DNA from 3 places in the Iodobacter fluviatilis genome. Region 3 is predicted to be linked to each of the others. Evidence: predicted binding sites of a transcription regulator. Region 3 holds the regulator's gene; each other region holds the start of a gene.
What was found. Region 3 encodes sigma-54, which starts transcription at its own class of promoters, with help from an activator protein. Its sites were predicted from a motif close to CTGGCACGCTTCATGCTT; they were not measured.
Positions count from the first base shown of each region.

Region 1 (6,096 bases), 910 kb from region 3:
AAGCGATCGAACGCTGCGTACTCAGTGCCACTGAAACCTTTATGCAGCAATACACCACGATTATGGAAGGCAAATTCAAGGGCGATTTACTTAGCGCCTGCCCCAACAGTATGAAAGACGGCATCAACGCCGCCAAGCAGCTTGCCCGTGATCGTATTTTTAATGAAAGGCGCAAAATAGAAATTGAAGTGGGCTCATTTACCTGCTTAGATATTCTGCTGGGTGCCTTTTGCAACGCAGCCTACCAACAAAAAGTATCGCCTCAACTGAGCTTTAGAATGAAACGAATCCTCGATTTAATGGAATACAACGCCCCTAAAAAAGAATGGCCGCTCTATGAGAGCTATAGCCGAGTGCTGGATTTTATCGGCGGCATGACCGATAACTACGCCACCTATCTAGCGCAACAAGTAGGAGGAATGGGTAAATGAAAGCTTTGATCTTACTCAGCATGCTCGCCATTAGCCTAAGCGGCTGCGCCGTAGTGGCCGTCGGCGCGGCCGCTGTTAGCCTCACCACCACCGCTGTTGGAGTGGCTTACGATGTGGGCAAAGCGGGAGTAAAAGGCGCAGTGGCCGTGGGTGGCGCAGCAGCAGATGCTTTAAGTAGCTCACCCACTCCCACAACAGCGCCCGACCCAACGCCAGTCATCAACACCCCCGCCCAGAATCAGTAGAGGTGCGGGCGTTGAAGCAGGAATCGTTTTATCAATGAAGGAATGCCATCGTTTAAGCTACACCCAAGCTGCGCCGCCGCCGGTAGAGCGTGCTGCGCGCCACACCAAGTGCAGCTGCGGCTTTACTGATATTGCCTTCAAACTGGGCAATAGTTTGTTCAATCAGCCCTTGGCTGTTGCTGGCTAGGGAGGCTTTGCTGACCGACGTTTGGTAGGCCTCTGGCAAGTCGCAGATGCCCAAACTATCGCCATCGTCAGCTAACGCCAGTAGGGTTTTCAATACGCTGAGTAACTGCCTTACATTGCCAGGCCAAGGATAGCGGCTTAATGCCCCCAGTAGCTCGTCTTCCAGCCGAATCTGCCGTTTTACCCCTCCTAGATTTTGCCAAAGCCCAGAGATAAAACCGAGCAAATTTGCGTGTTCGCGCAGCGGAGGAAGGCGCATGGTAAAGTCTTGCAGGCGATAGAATAAATCGGCCCTAAACTCCCCTGCAGACACCCGTTTAGGCAGATCGCGGTGGCTGGCGCAAACAATAGCGAAATCTACTTTATAAGACCGACTGCCCCCCAACGGGGTGACTTCACGCTCCTGCAGCACCCGCAGTAAACGCGCCTGCATAGCCAGCGGCATATCGCCGATCTCGTCTAGCAGCAATACGCCGCCATGGGCCTCGCGTAATTTACCCAGATGCCCTTTACGCTTGGCTCCCGTAAACGCACCCTCTTCATAGCCAAATAATTCAGATTCAATTAAGGATTCAGGTAGGGCGGCGCAGTTAATCGCCACAAACGGGCCTTTGCTGCGCTGGCTGGCTTGGTGCAGCGCTCTGGCAAATACCTCTTTACCGCTACCGGTTTCGCCCTGTAGCAGTACTGCCACGCCAGCATTAAGTACCCTGACCGCTTGATTTAATTGTTTTTGAAAAGGCTGCACCATGCTCTGCTCGTTAAACTCTGGCTCAATCAAGGTGCGAATCGCGAGCTTGGCCTTAGGCGCGGTAATGGTGATATAAAAATGCTGGCCGCGCTGGGTATAGATTTGCTGCGCCACGGCGATGGGTTTTAAAGCCGCATCAAATAAATCTGCAAAACGGCTGCGGCCTAAGTCTTGCCAGCTTAAACCTAGCCAGTGTAGCGCCACACGATTGGCGGCAATCAGAATATCCCCAGCAAAACTCAGTACCCCCTCCCTTGGCGAGCCAAGTAACGCGTTGCGCGGGTGCAGCCGCAGCAACCAATGCTCATCCCCAGCCAAGCTCAGCCAACGGTGCTCAATCTGCTGCGCAGCAAGGCGCACCAAGCCCAAAGCGTGCAGATGATGCAAACTGGCGTCACCCGAAACATTCAGCACCCCAGCCAGTCGCCCATTGGGCGCAAATACGGGTGATGCTGAGCAAGAGATGCCGATATTTTGTGCCAAGAAGTGCTCACCGCCCCTTACCTCCACCGAATCACCTAGCGCCAGCGCCATGCCAATTGCATTGGTGCCCTTAGTGGCTTCAGCCCAGCTCACGCCTGGCAGCAGCGCCACTTGCTCGGCCTTTTTCATAAATTGCGGATTACCGGTGGTATTCAAGATGAGGCCAGTGGCATCGGTAAGCAACACCACGCTCTGCGTACCTAGCACCTGCTCATATACGCCATCCAGCTCTGGCAAAGCCACCCGCAGTAGATGCTCATTGGCCTGCAGCGCCTGCTGCAAATTGGCGCTTACGAGTGGATCAAAGCCCCCATCCGCCAATCCCTGCTGACGGCAGCGCAACCAAGATTCAGCAATCTGCTGCGGCAAGCTGGCTGGGCAAACTCCTTCTTCAAAAAACTGACGGCGCGCTTGCGTACTTAGAGCGGGCAGTGAACTAGGCATGGGGGATCTCCTTGTTGCAAGCGTTCAAACCACTGTTGCAAATTGCAACACTTGCAAGGTTTATCTGCCCCACAATATACGTTAAACCCTTGTAAATACGAATATTTACCGCTTTTACAAATGCCGCATTGCAATATTTAAACAGCGCTCATTAGCTTTCATAAAGTTTTCACTTACATTGCAGCGCAGCATGCTCATACGCAGGCATGCTTTCTGCTAAATAGCAGTGGACAGGGGCAGCAGCCCTAAACCCAACGGAGAAGCAGCATGAGCACATTGATTCCAGGTCAGTATGGTTTTCCACTGCAATTAAAAACGCGCTACGCAAACTATATCAATGGCGAATGGCAAGCACCGCTGGCTGGGAAGTATTTTGAAAACGTCAGCCCCATCACCGGTAAAGTCATTTGCGAAATCCCCCGCTCAGACGCCAGCGACATCGAAATGGCGCTCGACGCAGCCCACGCAGCCAAAGACGCTTGGGGTAAAACATCAACCACCGAACGCGCCAATATTTTGAATAAAATTGCCGACCGTATCGAGGCTAATCTAGACATGCTGGCCACGGTAGAAACTTGGGATAACGGCAAGCCCATCCGCGAAACTCGCGCGGCCGATTTGCCCTTAGCCATCGATCACTTCCGCTATTTTGCTGGGGCGATACGCGCGCAGGAGGGCAGCATTGGCCAGATCGATAACGATACCGTGGCCTATCATTTTCATGAACCGCTAGGCGTGGTTGGGCAGATTATTCCTTGGAATTTCCCAATTTTGATGGCCACTTGGAAGCTCGCTCCTGCGCTGGCGGCAGGCAATTGCGTAGTGCTCAAACCCGCCGAACAAACCCCGCTCAGCATTTTGCTACTCATGGAAGTCATGGGCGATTTGCTACCTAAAGGCGTGCTCAATATCGTGAACGGCTTTGGACTTGAAGCAGGCAAGCCACTAGCCTCCAGCTCGCGTATTGCCAAAATCGCCTTTACGGGCGAAACCACCACCGGCCGCTTGATCATGCAATACGCGGCGCAAAACCTGATTCCAGTGACGCTGGAACTAGGTGGCAAATCGCCCAATATCTTTATGCCCGATGTGATGAAGCACGACGATGCCTTCTTTAATAAGGCCATCGAAGGCTTTGTGATGTTTGCCCTCAACCAAGGCGAAGTCTGCACCAGCCCAAGCCGCGCCCTCGTTCACGAATCGATTTATGATGCCTTTATGGACCGCGCACTGACCCGCGTTGCCGCCATTAAGCAGGGTAATCCGCTGGATGCCAGCACCATGCTGGGCGCGCAATCTTCTATGGAGCAAATGGAAAAAATCAGCGCTTACTTAGATATCGGCCGTCAAGAAGGTGCAAAAGTATTGGCGGGTGGCGCGCGCGCCCAAATGACAGGGGAGCTGGCGGGTGGCTATTACATTCAGCCTACCGTCTTCCAAGGCCACAATAAGATGCGGATTTTCCAAGAAGAGATCTTTGGGCCGGTGGTTTCAGTCACCACTTTTAAGAATGAAACCGAAGCCTTAGAAATCGCCAACGACACGCTGTACGGCCTAGGCGCAGGCCTATGGACCCGTGACAGCCATGCCGCTTACCGTATGGGGCGCGAAATTCAAGCGGGCCGCGTTTGGACTAACTGCTACCACGCCTACCCCGCTCATGCAGCATTCGGTGGCTATAAACAATCGGGGATTGGCCGTGAAAACCACAAAATGATGCTCGATCATTACCAGCAAACCAAGAATTTATTAGTGAGCTATAGCCCAGATGCCTTGGGATTTTTCTAAGCATGGGCTAGCAGCCTGTCGGACTTAAGACTGATCTACTACGGAAAAGCCGGATTTGGCCATATTTCACGCATTTTCTCGTTGAATAGCCAGCTATTCGCCTCAAAAACCCGCGAAACCTGTCTCAAACCGGTCTTTCCCTCGCTACGATCGCTTAAGTCCGACAGGCTGCTAAGGTCTGTTTTCTTTAGAGGGATCAGAAGGCTTACGCTTTTTAACCCGCTCCAAACTTTGCCCCATCTAACTTACTTACAAAGCGCCCGCCAATCTGAAAGATCTTAATTACCCGAAGCCATGACGCACTTGTTAAAATATCGGAGTTGAAATACAGAACCCTTACATACCGAGACGCTCAATGTTGTCACACCTACGCTTTTTTAAAAGCTCATTTATTATTACGCTACTGGGCTTGGCTGCCGCCTACGCCTTAGGCGGCCCTAAGGCCATGTTTATTGCCGCTATTTTATCGGTATTAGAAGTATCGCTTTCTTTTGATAATGCGGTGGTCAATGCCACGGTATTAAAAGATATGGATGCCGTCTGGCGTAGACGATTTATGACCTGGGGCATGTTAATTGCCGTATTTGGTATGCGGGTTATTTTCCCTGTATTAATTGTGGCGGTGATTGCCCAGCTTAGCCCCTGGGCAGCGCTCACCTTAGCTATCCAGCAACCTGAACAATACGCAACCACATTAACCTCTTCGCATATTATTGTGGCAGGTTTTGGTGGCGCTTTTTTAATGTTGGTATTTTTAAAATTCTTTTTTGATCAAAATAAAGAAGTGCATTGGTTACCTATTCTTGAATCACCCTTAGTTAAAATGGGTAAAATGGGCGGGGTTGAAATTGGTATTTGTTTAGCGATTGTTTACTTTATTTCCACGCAACTTGCTCTCCATAACCAACTCGATTTTATCCTAGCGGCCATTACAGGAATTATTATCTATATCATTGTGGATGGATTTGGTGCTTTATTGGGTAGCGAAGAAAACCACAGCCAAACTGTGGTGGTAAGAACAGGTTTTTCTGCATTTATGTATTTAGAAGTATTAGATGCTAGCTTTAGCTTTGATGGTGTCATTGGCGCATTTGCCTTATCTAATAATATTTTTATTATTGCAATTGGCCTAGGGATTGGCGCAATGTTTGTTCGATCCCTAACGATTATGTTTGTAGAGAAAGGTACTTTGGATCAATTTAGATATTTAGAGCACGGTGCTTTTTATGCCATTGGTGCCTTAGCTTTTATTATGTTTATCGGCACTTTCCATGAAATTCATGAGGTTATTACTGGCTTGATTGGCGCAATATTTATTATTGTTTCCTTAATTGCCTCACTGCGATACAAAAAAAATCATTCTAGCTAACATCCCACAGAAGGCGATTCCCCATCGCCTTTTTTTTTGCTCTCTTTTATCGCCATTTTCTGACGAAAAACTAAAACTATCCTTCTTTTTTCTTTCACGAAATAGCAATAAAACATTGCCCGCTTATCAGTTTACTCAATTAATTATGTTACATTTAAACAAATTAGTTCTACCTTTTAAATACCATCCTGACCTAAGATGAGAAAACCATGAAAGTTAAGCACAAGCTAATCTTATTATCTGGCAGCCTACTCGGTATTATTTTAATGCTAGCGGTGCTTAGTCTTAGCTGTTTAGAAAATGGCTCTAAAAAATTTCAAACCACCATTGCAGATCGAGTGATGCCCTTAGTGCAACTCAAGTCTGTATCAGATATGTATGCCATCAATATTGTGGATA
Region 1 covers NZ_CP025781.1:1,221,624-1,227,719, forward strand. Annotated here, with positions in the region: gene C1H71_RS05300 (deoxyguanosinetriphosphate triphosphohydrolase) at 1-431, shown strand, start outside; gene C1H71_RS05305 (hypothetical protein) at 428-676, shown strand; gene C1H71_RS05310 (sigma-54-dependent Fis family transcriptional regulator) at 729-2,540, opposite strand; gene adh (aldehyde dehydrogenase) at 2,808-4,328, shown strand; gene C1H71_RS05320 (DUF475 domain-containing protein) at 4,684-5,697, shown strand; gene C1H71_RS05325 (methyl-accepting chemotaxis protein) at 5,907-6,096, shown strand, end outside.
Region 1: the regulator sigma-54 is predicted to act here: its motif matches at 2,742-2,759, upstream of adh (aldehyde dehydrogenase).

Region 2 (6,096 bases), 260 kb from region 3:
GTCGTCTTCGACACCTACGCAGATTGCAAAGGCACCGGCAGCTTTATCATCATCGATCGCCTAAGCAACGCCACTGCAGGCGCAGGCATGATAGAACAAGCCGCAGCTCATTCTGTGAGCGACGAGCAAGATGAATTAGCCAAATGGCGTGCTTTTGAAGTGGATTTAAATACACTGGTACGCAAACACTTCCCAGAATGGGGCGCGCGGGATGTGAGGGAGATTTTTAAGGGGTGATGGTGGGGGTTTGTAGAGTGCCAATAAGCAAAGCGCATTGCACCCTGTACACCATCATTAACCCACCAAAAACAAAAACCCCGTATCCATGTTAGATACGGGGCTTAGAGGGCATCGCTCGGCAGCGATGGTGCAATGGGCCTTCGCTTATTGACCCCTAAAAAACCATACACCTTATGGCCTTACAACTGATTAACACCTCACACCTGTTTACACGTTTTCGGCGCTAAATCCTCGAAACCCGCCACAATGCCTGTCGTCACACAAGTCCACTCACCACCAACAGCACGCGTCCATGTAATCTTTGCCGCAGAAATTTTCCCTGGCGCATTAGCCATTAAGCATGAAATAAATACAATACCTGTATTCGCAACTTCTGCAGTGATTGTGCAATTATGGGTAGTCGCTGCTAAGCCAATAGCTGCTGCATTTGTAATGATTTCACCGTTATTCAACTTTACTTCTACTACTTTTTTTCCCGTTGTAACTTCAGCCAAGCCCGCTGTCATCTTTGCTTTCACTTGATAATTCGCATATGAGGGAATCGCTATTGCAGACAAAATACCGATAATTGCCACAGTAATCATCAATTCAATCAGAGAAAAACCTTTTTGCATGTTTTTCATATTGCACTCCAACAACTTTTTGTGGAAAAGCTGGGGGAAAATATCAGCACGCAAATAATGTATAGTCATATATTTTGCTTGAATTTTTTCAGAAAAAAGATCTAAGTAACCTCTGCGCAAATACATTTTTCGCAAACTAAACCAACGTAAACCATTAATTTTATTGTATTTCCATTCGATATTTTTGATTCGTGTAGAGGTTCCATAAGCTAAAAACAAAAAATCATTTCTCAATTTGCATATTAGAGAGCAATAAGAAATAGCAAATACCATAATAAAAAACCCCGTGCCCATTATAGAGACGGGGTCTATATATAGCATCAGTAAGCAGAGCCAACTGTGCCATAACCACTTAACAACTTATAACTGCTTGCATGTTTTAGGTGCTAAGTCCTCAGAGCCCGACACAATCCCTGTCGTTGCACAAGTCCATTCACCACCAGCAACGCGACTCCATGTAATGACAGCAGCAGAAATTTTCTCTGGAGCATTACGTATAGTGCATGAAATAGTTGCAATACCCGTAGTAGCACCTTCTGCAGCAATTGCACAATTACTAGTAGAGGTTGCTAAACCAATAGCAGCAGCATCAGCAACAGCCTCACCATTGTTCAACCTTTCTTCCATTGCTGTTTTTGCTGGACTAACTTCAGCTAACCCAGCAGCCATTTTTGCTTTAGCTTGGTAATTTGCATACGAAGGAATCGCTACAGCAGCCAAGATACCGATAATCGCCACAACAATCATCAGTTCGATCAGGGTGAAACCCTTTTGCATATTTTTCATATTTTTCTCCCACAATCATTAAGAAGCACCGCCCCTGCTGCGCTTTACTTATGATTTTTGTGTGTCGCAGAGTATAAGCAATAGGCGTGCCAGCTTTTACGTCAGCTTGGGCAAGAAGCTTATTTCTTTTGCCTGACGCGGCCCATTCATGACAAATAGATAGCAACGATGGTTAGTCTTACTGATATGCAATCTAACGCTTAGCGCAGGCTTCTGCTAAACCCATATTGCAAGCGATAGCGTAGTTTTGCTTAGCTTGATCTTGTTGCCCCATCAGCTCAAAAATATGTGCACGGCCTAAATAGGGCCTGAAGTAGTTGGGTTTTAGACGGATCGATTGATTGAAGTCATTGATTGCTTGTTGATAATCCTGCAGCTCTAAATATGCCGCACCTCTATCATTGTAAACAAAGTTATATTGAGGCCAAATTTCCAAAGCTTTATTAAAATCCTCAATAGCGAGTTTATACTGCTTTTGCTGCAAATAAGCCAAGCCTCTATTATGATAAACACGCTCCACGCCAGGTCTATTTTCTTTTCCCTCCACTAATCTAGCGGCATCGTCCCATAATAATAAAGGATGAGAAAAACTAATCAGCCTTTGCAAAGTTAAAGGCACCATCATGATTGAAATAATACATAACAATCCAATCGCTTTTTTCGAAGATATTTTTTGAATTACAAATGGCAATGCGCAGGTAAAAAAAACCATCCAAATATAGCTACGATAAATAACAAATGACTCTTGAATTCTTACCGTAGTTATTTCAGTTAAAAACAACAACCATGGGCATATTAATGCAAACCCTAGTAATGCGAACAGATCATTTTTTTTAATCAACCAAACCGAAAAAATAGGATATACAAGAAAAGAGATGGCCCCAACCAATTGTGGGAATAATAAAACACGGGTAGCAAATGTTTCATACATGTCTATAGACATCCACATAGAAGAAGGGATAATCCATAGTAGTAAGTATTTAAAGAACAATCCCATTTGCGTATATACGGAGTAGAAATAGGCTTGTTTTATGCTAAAGGATGGATCGATCAATTGCAAACGGCTTAATAACTCTGAAGCACCGCTTTCATAAGGGTTCCCATATAAATTTATGCTTTTTATTTGAATAACCACATATATCGCAATGAAAAAGCATAATAGGAAATATGGCCAGCAATATTTAAATATTTGTTTTATATCTTTGACTAATAAGAAGGCTGCAAAAAAAGCAAGCGCAGGCAGCATAATAGCATGCTCTTTGCACAGCACCGACATACCATATAAAAACACTGCAAAAAACAACAATTTTTTATTTTTAGTATGAATACTTTCAACAAAAGAGAACATCATCGCAATCGCAAAAAAAGTAGCCATAAGCATACTTCTTTGCGAAATGTAATTAACAGAATATACAGAGGCGGGGTGCAACATAAACAAAAAAGCGGCGAAAAATGCGGTGTTTCTTAAAGATAACGCAATGCTATCTTCTTTAATGCATATTGGAAATAAATAATTCAATAAAAAATAAAGAAAAATTCCATTAGCCGCATGGATAAGATTATTACCAAAGTGAAGCCAAATAACATCGCTTCCAAATAGTGCTTTTGTCCACTCAAAAGTAGCATAGGGCAACCATCGAATTGATAAGTCAAATATTTTAAAAAATTGAGAATGCTCTACACCATCAAAAAAATATAGATCATCAAAAACGATAGGATTCCATCTAAAATTAAAATAGACTATAAAGGGAATAAACAACAACAATGTAACATGTAAAATTACTAATTTATTTTTTTTAAAAAAAATATTGTTCATTACCGCCCCAATAATATTAATTATCCTGATTATTAATAAAACTACTTTGCTGAAAACTTTTTTATCATTTCAAGATTACTCGCTAATGATTTAGCGCCATCTAAAACATTACCTTTAGGCGTTTCATATTCCAGATAAAGATTATCATCGGTGCTAACCCATGCCTCTGGATCTCCACTTGATACTTTTAGTAAAAATCGATCAAGGCTCTCGGGCTCTAAGAGTATTTTTTGTAACAGCTCATTAACGGGGCGATCATAAATTTTTAACACTTCTTTTAATCCAGATGTATTACTAATTAAATCAGCATACCTTTGCTCAGGGCGGCGATCATAATCATTTGTTGCCACGATGATTCCCTGTCCTCCAATTTCATATAACCAGACATATTTAAACTCGCTGCGCACTGAAGCCAAAACACTTAATAAGTCATTGAGCTTCGTATGGTGTAATTGCACCCACTGCTGTAAAACCCCATCAAGTTTCAACTTTCTTTTAGCCAGAGCATAAAACTCTTGATTATATAAAGAAGCTGCACCGGCAAACCAAATTGAAGTAATTTCAAGTCCAATCAGATCATAAGATTTATCAGTAAGTAATAAATAATTTCTACCATCAGTAATATAGGTAGCAATACCTTTTTTTTCAGTGACACGCTGATTAATCGTAAAAAAATGCTGATTTGCAAGCCTTACAATATCTGAACTTAGATCAACGATATCTAAATTTTTAAAGCCTGTCTCATTTAATACGCGGCTGGTTGCTCCTGTTCCATAGCCTATAACCAAAGCACGCTCTCTTGCATCAGTATGTAAAAGGGGAGCAAGAGCAAAGCCAGTTTGAGCTTGCATCTCACCTTTTAGTGCATTATTTCCTTGAAACTTACCATTAGTTAGTAATATTTTTACACTATGCTCTTTATTAAAGATAACCGTAGTTAAACCACCATCAATACTTTCTGCGTAATCTATAACCTTACCTTCATTCTGCGGCGCGAAATATACATTGGCTCCAGAGGCTAAAGCAGAGTAGTCAAATGATTTGGGTTGGATATAAAAAATACCCAGCACCAAAACCATCAAAGCTATATTAATAAAATGTACTCGCCTTTTTAAACACAGCATTAAGCCAAGCATAAAAGCCACAGCGGCCAGTATTTGAATTGAATACAGCACGCCAAAAGCTGGCAGCATAATAAAGCTGGCACACAGTACACCGATAATATTGCCGCTGGTATTCAAAGCATTAGCCAGGCCCAAAGCTCGCACAGGATTTTTAGGAAAAGCACTGGCCACCTGGGCCATAGCCACTGGATAAATAGCACCAATAATTAACGCAGGGGGAAACATAGCGCAAAAACAAACTAAGCCACGAATAAACTCTCTTGCCCCAAATTCTTTTGCAGATGGGTAATTGGCAAAGCTGGCAAAATAAGCCGGCATACTCTCCCAATTAAAAATTCCCAACAATATTACAGCCGCAAGGCTAAATTCAAGAATAGCTAATAGATTATGCTGCTTTATCCATGGCTTAATTAAAATAGAACCAGCGGCCAAACCTAATAAAAAAGTAAATAACATTAAAGAAAAAGCATAGGTGCTATTTCCTGCCACGACCGCTAGTAAAAACATATATTTAACTTCAAGCGCAAGGGTAATCATCCCGCCTAAAAATAACACAATTAGCGCTTCCACCCCTGCATAGCTAGAAATTGGAGCCCTCTGAATACCGAAGTCAATCTCCTGTTCGATTGGCCCATTATTCTTTTTAAATATTTGTAAAGCCATAAAAGCAACAGCGAAATTAATAGCGGCAGCAATGGCAGTACTCAAGGTAATACCCATAGCAGGAAGAATATAATACCCTGCCAGCAAGGCACCCAATGCGGCGCCAATCGTATTAGCGGCATAAAGATTAGCAACCGCCATATTAATTTGCCCACGTTTTTCACGACAATATGCCAGTAGTAATGGCATGGTTGCGCCCATTAGCAGTGTAGGCGGCAGTAATAATATGCAGCCCAGTGCTAATCTATAAAATATCAAAACGCTGGCATCTGGCGGTAATCCGGTTGCTAAATGCAGATAAATTTCCTGAATAAACTTGAATAAAAATGGGGTAATGATGCAATAAACGCCAATCAGCATTTCACATGCAATATATGCCATTAATGGGCGCTTGGGGTTAAACATGCCGCCTAGCGCAGCGCCTAATGTCATCCCCCCCATATAGGTAGCCAGTACAGTGTATGTGGCAATACTGCTACTGCCAAAAATTAATGCTAGTTCTTTTGAAAAAACCACTTCATAAATCAACCCTGAAAAACCAGATAATATAAACATAAAATAAACTGGTTTTAAATTGCTATTTATCTTATCGGCTTTAACAGATATTTCAATCGCAGCAGGTGAATTAAACCATTCTTCCTGAGCCTTAGCCATTTTTCGATAATAGACAGTAGAGAAAACCAGGCTAAATAATACGGCACTCCATGATAACCATGGTAAACCAATAAATACCTCTATACCAATTCGCAACGCCACAACCCATGCCAGCCATAAAGCTGTTCCAACTAAAATACACTGCCAACGCGCAGTATGATTAAGTGGTAATCCGCGTAGAAAAATCCCT
Region 2 covers NZ_CP025781.1:1,871,875-1,877,970, forward strand. Annotated here, with positions in the region: gene cysN (sulfate adenylyltransferase subunit CysN) at 1-237, shown strand, start outside; gene C1H71_RS21795 (pilin) at 438-1,136, opposite strand; gene C1H71_RS08385 (pilin) at 1,224-1,649, opposite strand; gene C1H71_RS08390 (tetratricopeptide repeat protein) at 1,843-3,465, opposite strand; gene C1H71_RS08395 (fused MFS/spermidine synthase) at 3,507-6,096, opposite strand, start outside.
Region 2: the regulator sigma-54 is predicted to act here: its motif matches at 1,725-1,742, upstream of C1H71_RS08385 (pilin).

Region 3 (6,096 bases):
ACTCGGCCCGCTTTAATCTCAATTGAAGTCATTCCAAGTGGGCCTGCTACCTGTAACTTTCGCTCTGCGCTTAAATCTACTTCAGCAAAGATTTTGCCCTCTTGGTAGACCCGTACCCGCGTGGCACCATCCTGCTGCCAGCTCCATGCGGCTAGGTAGGCCACCAAGGCCAAAGCTAGACAAAAAAACGGCCAGTCACCTGGCCGCATTATTTTATTATTCCCTCTTCCCTCCCCCATAAGCGAGCGAGGGGGGCAATCAACGCCAGCAGCACATTTTGTTTTAGCCATGCTGCTCACGGTGCCTGAGCAACACCTGCCTATGCTCAGCAAAGTGTTTGGCCAATTGTTCGGCGATATAAACGGATCGATGCTGCCCGCCCGTGCAACCAATAGCCACAGTTATATAGCTGCGATTATCTGCCTCAAACTCTGGCAGCCATGCCTGCATAAAGGTTTTAATCTGCTCTTGAAACCGCACGACCACAGCTTGCCGCTGCAAAAATTCAATCACCGGCTGATCTTTACCCGTAAGGGGGCGCAAAGCTTTGTCGTAATAAGGATTAGGCAGGCATCTGGCATCAAACACAAAATCAGCATCAAGTGGTAAGCCATGCTTAAAACCAAAGGATTCAAAGATCACGGTAAGCTGGGATCGATCCAAAGCCACAAACTGACGAATCCAGCTGCGTAGCTGATTGGCGGATAAATCACTGCTGTCGATGCGATGGGCCACTTCTGAAAAAGCCCCTAACATCTCTCGTTCTAAGGCGATCGCCTCGCTAACCGTTAACTCACCACTTGATAAGGGATGGCTACGCCGCGTTTCAGAAAACCGCTTCACTAGCGTTTCATTATTGGCTTCTAAAAACAGCATTTGCACGTCTAGCCCAAACTCAAACAGGGCTTCTAGATGATTGGGGAAGCTGGCAAAGTTATGTGCGCTGCGCACATCCACAGAAATAGCGACTTGCGGATAACCATCCTCATCCAGCAACGCAACTGTCTGCGGCAATAAAGGCGCAGGTAAATTATCAATACAAAAATAACCTAAATCTTCTAAAGATTTAAGTGCAACGCTTTTACCCGCACCTGATAAGCCAGATAGCAAAATTAACTGCTGGCGACTCATTCACCCATCTCCATAAATTTTTGATGCCTTTCTATAAACTCGCGTGTTGAATCAATACCGCGTAATTGCAGAATATAATTTCGCACTGCAGCTTCAACCAATACCGCTAAATTTCGACCGGCCGCCACGGGAATTACTAATTTGCGAATCGGCACGCCTAAAATATCCTGCGTTGCCGCCTGCATTTGCAGCCTATCTATCGGGGCTAATTTTTCTGCTCCCGCCTTGGCCAAATGCATAATCAGCTTTAAGGTTTTACGCGGCCTAACCGCCGTTTCACCAAAAATAGTGCGGATATTCAACACGCCAATTCCGCGCACTTCTAGAAAATCGCGCAGCATGGGCGGGCAACGCCCTTCCAGCGTTTCTGGATTGGTGCGATACACCTCAACCACATCGTCGGCCACTAGGCCATGCCCACGCGAGATCAGCTCCAGCGCCAGCTCGCTCTTACCCATCGATGATTCACCCGTCAGCAGTACACCCACTTCGAGCACATCCAAAAACACCCCGTGCAGGTGAGTCGAAACCGCCAGCGCTTTTGATAGGTAATAGCGCAACACGTCCATCAAATAGGGAGATTGCTCAGGGGAGGTGAGCAGCGGCACATGAAAGCGCTCGGAAGCTTCGCGCAGGCAATCGCCCACAATCTGGCCATTAGCCACAATCACCGCCGCCATTTCATTTGAGAACAATCGATCGAGTGATTCTCTTTGCGCCTCAACGCTAAGCTGCAGCAAATAAACCGTTTCTGCCACCCCAAGCACCTGAATGCGGTTGGGGTGGATAAAATTCAGGTGACCTACCAAAGATAAGGTCGGTTTTTGCTCCGACGCGTCATTAGATAACAGATTATTAGCGCCAGATTGCCCTGCAACCCAGGTTAGGCGCAGTTTTTCGGCGTTATCAATAAAAAGTTGTCTAACTGAAATCTGTGGCATAAGGCTCCCAAGTACTGATTAACTTCCAGATTTGCCCTGGCTCCGTTGCTGCCAGCAAGCCCTCACGCAATACTTTATCTGAAAAAAGCTGAGCTAATTCAGACAAGATTTGTAAGTGCAGATCGGTAGCGTGTGCAGGTACGAGCAAGACAAACACTAAGGAGACTGGCTTGCCATCGGGCGCATCATAAGGAATGGCCTCGTCTAAACGCACAAAAGCACCGGTTGCTTCTTTTAGGCCCTTAATACGCCCGTGTGGAATAGCCACGCCTTGACCAAGGCCGGTGGAACCGAGTTTTTCTCTAGCAAACAAGCTATCAAAAATAACGCTACGGGCAATGCCGTGGCTATTTTCAAATAGAATCCCTACTTGTTCAAAAATACGTTTTTTGCTGCCGACTTCCATATCGAGGAAGACATTGCCGCTTGGCAGAATTTGGGCGATCAGACTCATTGTAGGCAGACCAAAACAAGGACGACAGCTATTGTAGCGCCGTAGCTTGAAAACAAAAACGGGAACCCGATTAAACCGGTTCCCGCTAAGGTGAAAGAAATCGCTTTATTCAGCGCTAGGTTGATGCTGTTTGATGGATTCGTTGCGATGATCCATTGATTTTTCTTTGTGCTTTACAACTTGACGATCAAGTTTATCTGCCAAAAAATCAATCGCTGCGTACATATTTTCATCCGTTGCTTCAACGTGGATATCGCGTCCGCGAACATGAACGGTAGCTTCAACTTGGTGTTGCAGTTTCTCCACGGAGAGGATGACATTAACGTCAATCACATTATCAAAGTGCCTGATAACCCGCTCCATTTTACTGTTCACGTACTCACGAATGGATGGGGTTACTTCAAGATGATGGCCACTGATATTCAAATTCATAGGGTTACTCCTTCCGTTGGGGCCTTACAAACTTTTGCGCTGACTTACTGGGTAAATCTGCAACGCCTCACGGTATTTAGCAACGGTACGACGCGCTACCACAATACCTTGGGCGGATAATGCTTCTGCCAATACGCTATCACTTAAAGGTTTTTTCTTATCTTCTTGCTGCACCATCTGCTTTATCAAAGCTTTGATAGCGGTTGCAGAACATTCACCACCGGCGTCCGTATCTACATGGCTACCAAAAAAGTACTTAAACTCATACAAACCACGCGGCGTTAACATGTATTTTTGCGTGGTGACTCTAGAAATAGTTGATTCGTGTAAATCGAGCTCTTCAGCGATATCCCTCAACACCAAAGGGCGCATCGCCACTTCACCGTACTCAAAAAATGCCCGCTGCCGCTCTACAATTGCTGTTGCTACTCGTAAAATCGTATCAAAACGCTGCTGCACACTTTTTACCAACCAACGCGCTTCTTGTAACTCGCGCGCTAAATGAGCACCATCGCCTTTTTGTAAGATATCTGCATAAAGCCGGTTAACGCGTAATTTTGGCATAGATGCATCGTGTAATCTAACCCGCCAAACCCCGCGTACTTTTTGCACAACCACATCAGGGCTTACATATCTTGGTGAGGTTACAGACCACTGTGCACTCGGCCTTGGGTTTAAACTTACAATCAATTCTTGCGCAGCTTTTAACTCAGCATCCTCGCATTTAAAGGCTCGTTTAAGCTTAGTGTAGTCCCGTCCAGCTAATAAATCGAGTGAATTTTGGGCAATTTTCAAGGCTAAATCTTTAGCGGCACTCGGCTGTTTTTGACGCAACTGTAAGCATAATGAATCGGCGGTATCCCGAGCTCCAACGCCTAAGGGCTCTAAATGTTGTAAGCGAATTAAAGCAATCTTCAAGTCATCAAGTTCGAGTTCATAATCTTGGATAAGTTCCTCTGGCAGCTGAGAATAGACTTCATCTAAGGGCTGAGAAAGAAAACCATCATCATCCAAAGCTTCAATCAACATCAACAACAAAGACTTATCCCGATGCGGCAGCTGCAGCAGACCTGCTTGCTGCAGCAGGTATTCACGTAAATCTAAATCACGCGCAATATTGGTGGCGGGGTCGAAGTCATTATCGTCATCTGAGCTTCCATGACTAGTACCTTCCCAGCGCAAACCATCATCATCCCCGCCCATTTCCCACTGCGGCTCGGGCTGCTCAGCTTCCCCTGCGGGGGCCTCCTCGCCACGCTCCAGCAAGGGGTTGTCGTTTAGATACTGTTCAAGCTCTTGTTGAAACTCAAGCGTAGAAAGCTGCAGCAGCTTAATAGCCTGCTGCAATTGTGGCGTGAGGTTAAGTTGCTGGGAAAGCCGCAGCTGCAGGGTTTGTTTCATTTACATACGGAAATGTTCACCGAGATACACTCGACGCACACTTTCATTAGCCACAATATCTTTTGGAACACCAGACGCCATCACCGCACCTTCTGAGATGATGTACGCACGATCACAAATACCTAAGGTTTCACGCACATTATGATCAGTGATTAGCACACCGATTCCACGTTGCTTTAAAAAACCAATAATACGTTGAATATCCATCACTGCAATCGGGTCTACACCTGCAAATGGCTCATCCAGCAAGATAAAACGTGGGTTTGCCGCAAGTGCACGGGCAATTTCTACCCGCCGCCGCTCACCACCTGATAAGCCCATTGCCCCAGCATCCCGCAAATGAGCAATATGCAAATCATTGAGCAGCTCGTCAAGGCGGGCATCAATCTCAACACGATTTTTGTAATGCAGCTCTAGCACTGCAGTTATGTTTTGCGCCACCGTCATTTTACGAAAGATAGATGCTTCCTGAGGTAAATAACCTAAACCTCGCCGTGCTCGCTGATGAATGGGTAAATGGCCGATATCTTCACCATCGAGCATAATCCGCCCGCCATTCATCGCCACCAAGCCTACCAACATATAAAAGCTAGTGGTTTTGCCCGCGCCATTAGGGCCTAACAAGCCAACCACTTCGCCACTAAAAATTTCCATCGTGACATCACGCACTACAGTACGTTTGCCGTAGCGCTTTTCTAATTGTTCTGCACGTAAAGAACTACTCATGGAGCGGGAGCCTTTTTCGGATTGATCACGATATTCACCCGGCCACCTTCTGTTTTACTTTGCGCTTGGTAAGCTTCATTGTTTAAATCGTAAGTGATTACATCGCTATAAATGTGATCTTCGCCCCGCTTTACCCAAGCTTTATCTAGCAGTTTTAGAATACCGGTGCGCCCGTCGTAATCAAAACGCTGGGCTTCTGCATCCACCCACTCATTGCCGCCATCCATTTTCTGCCGAAACCGCACTGGGCTGCCGTTACCAGCAACAAACTGATTGCCCGCTTCATCTTGGCGCACGGTGAGCTTATCGCCACGAATACTGAGCGTACCTTGAGTCAGCACCACGTCACTAGTACAGACACTGGCCTGAGTCTTTTGATTCATCACGCAATTTGCAGCGGCAATTTTAATGGGTTTTTCACGGTCGGCTTTTTCTGCATGCACGGGGCCAGCAAGCAAAAATAATAATACGGCGTTAAGGGGTACGAAGCGGTTCATAGCTCATCCTGACTTTAGATTTAAGTTCCAGTGTTTCGGTATTAGAATTAGCAATAAAACCCACCGACTCAACAACATAAGTGCCCATTACGGCGTGCACTGGGGCATCGGAGCTGGCAATGCCCTGCTGGGGTAAAACCTGCATATCGCGGCTATTAATCACCAGCTCAGCCTGTGTACCACTGGCTGCACGCACCATTTTAACCGCCCCAGGAAACCAAACCTCACTGCCTTGCTTAATTGACTTAGCCCGCTCGCCCGTTACATCCAAACGAGGTTGCTCTGCTGCGGTATAACGCAAATGGGGCTTTTCTAGCCAAGTAATATCGCCAACAGGCAAGTGAGAAACATGGGTGGCCGTCAGCTGAGAAACGGGGCGGCCATCTTCTCCAAACCGCACGGCGGTGGCGCTATCGACCAACATATCTGGCTGATCAGAATTCACCGCATACGCTGCGCTTGGCAAGGTAGCCGCTCTATCTAGCAACCAAGTCAATCCGCCCAGCAACAACAC
Region 3 covers NZ_CP025781.1:2,128,742-2,134,837, reverse strand. Annotated here, with positions in the region: gene C1H71_RS09610 (NusG domain II-containing protein) at 1-209, opposite strand, end outside; gene rapZ (RNase adapter RapZ) at 283-1,131, opposite strand; gene hprK (HPr(Ser) kinase/phosphatase) at 1,128-2,072, opposite strand; gene C1H71_RS09595 (PTS sugar transporter subunit IIA) at 2,053-2,526, opposite strand; gene hpf (ribosome hibernation-promoting factor, HPF/YfiA family) at 2,632-2,958, opposite strand; gene C1H71_RS09585 (RNA polymerase factor sigma-54) at 2,983-4,359, opposite strand; gene lptB (LPS export ABC transporter ATP-binding protein) at 4,360-5,085, opposite strand; gene lptA (lipopolysaccharide transport periplasmic protein LptA) at 5,082-5,582, opposite strand; gene lptC (LPS export ABC transporter periplasmic protein LptC) at 5,560-6,096, opposite strand, start outside.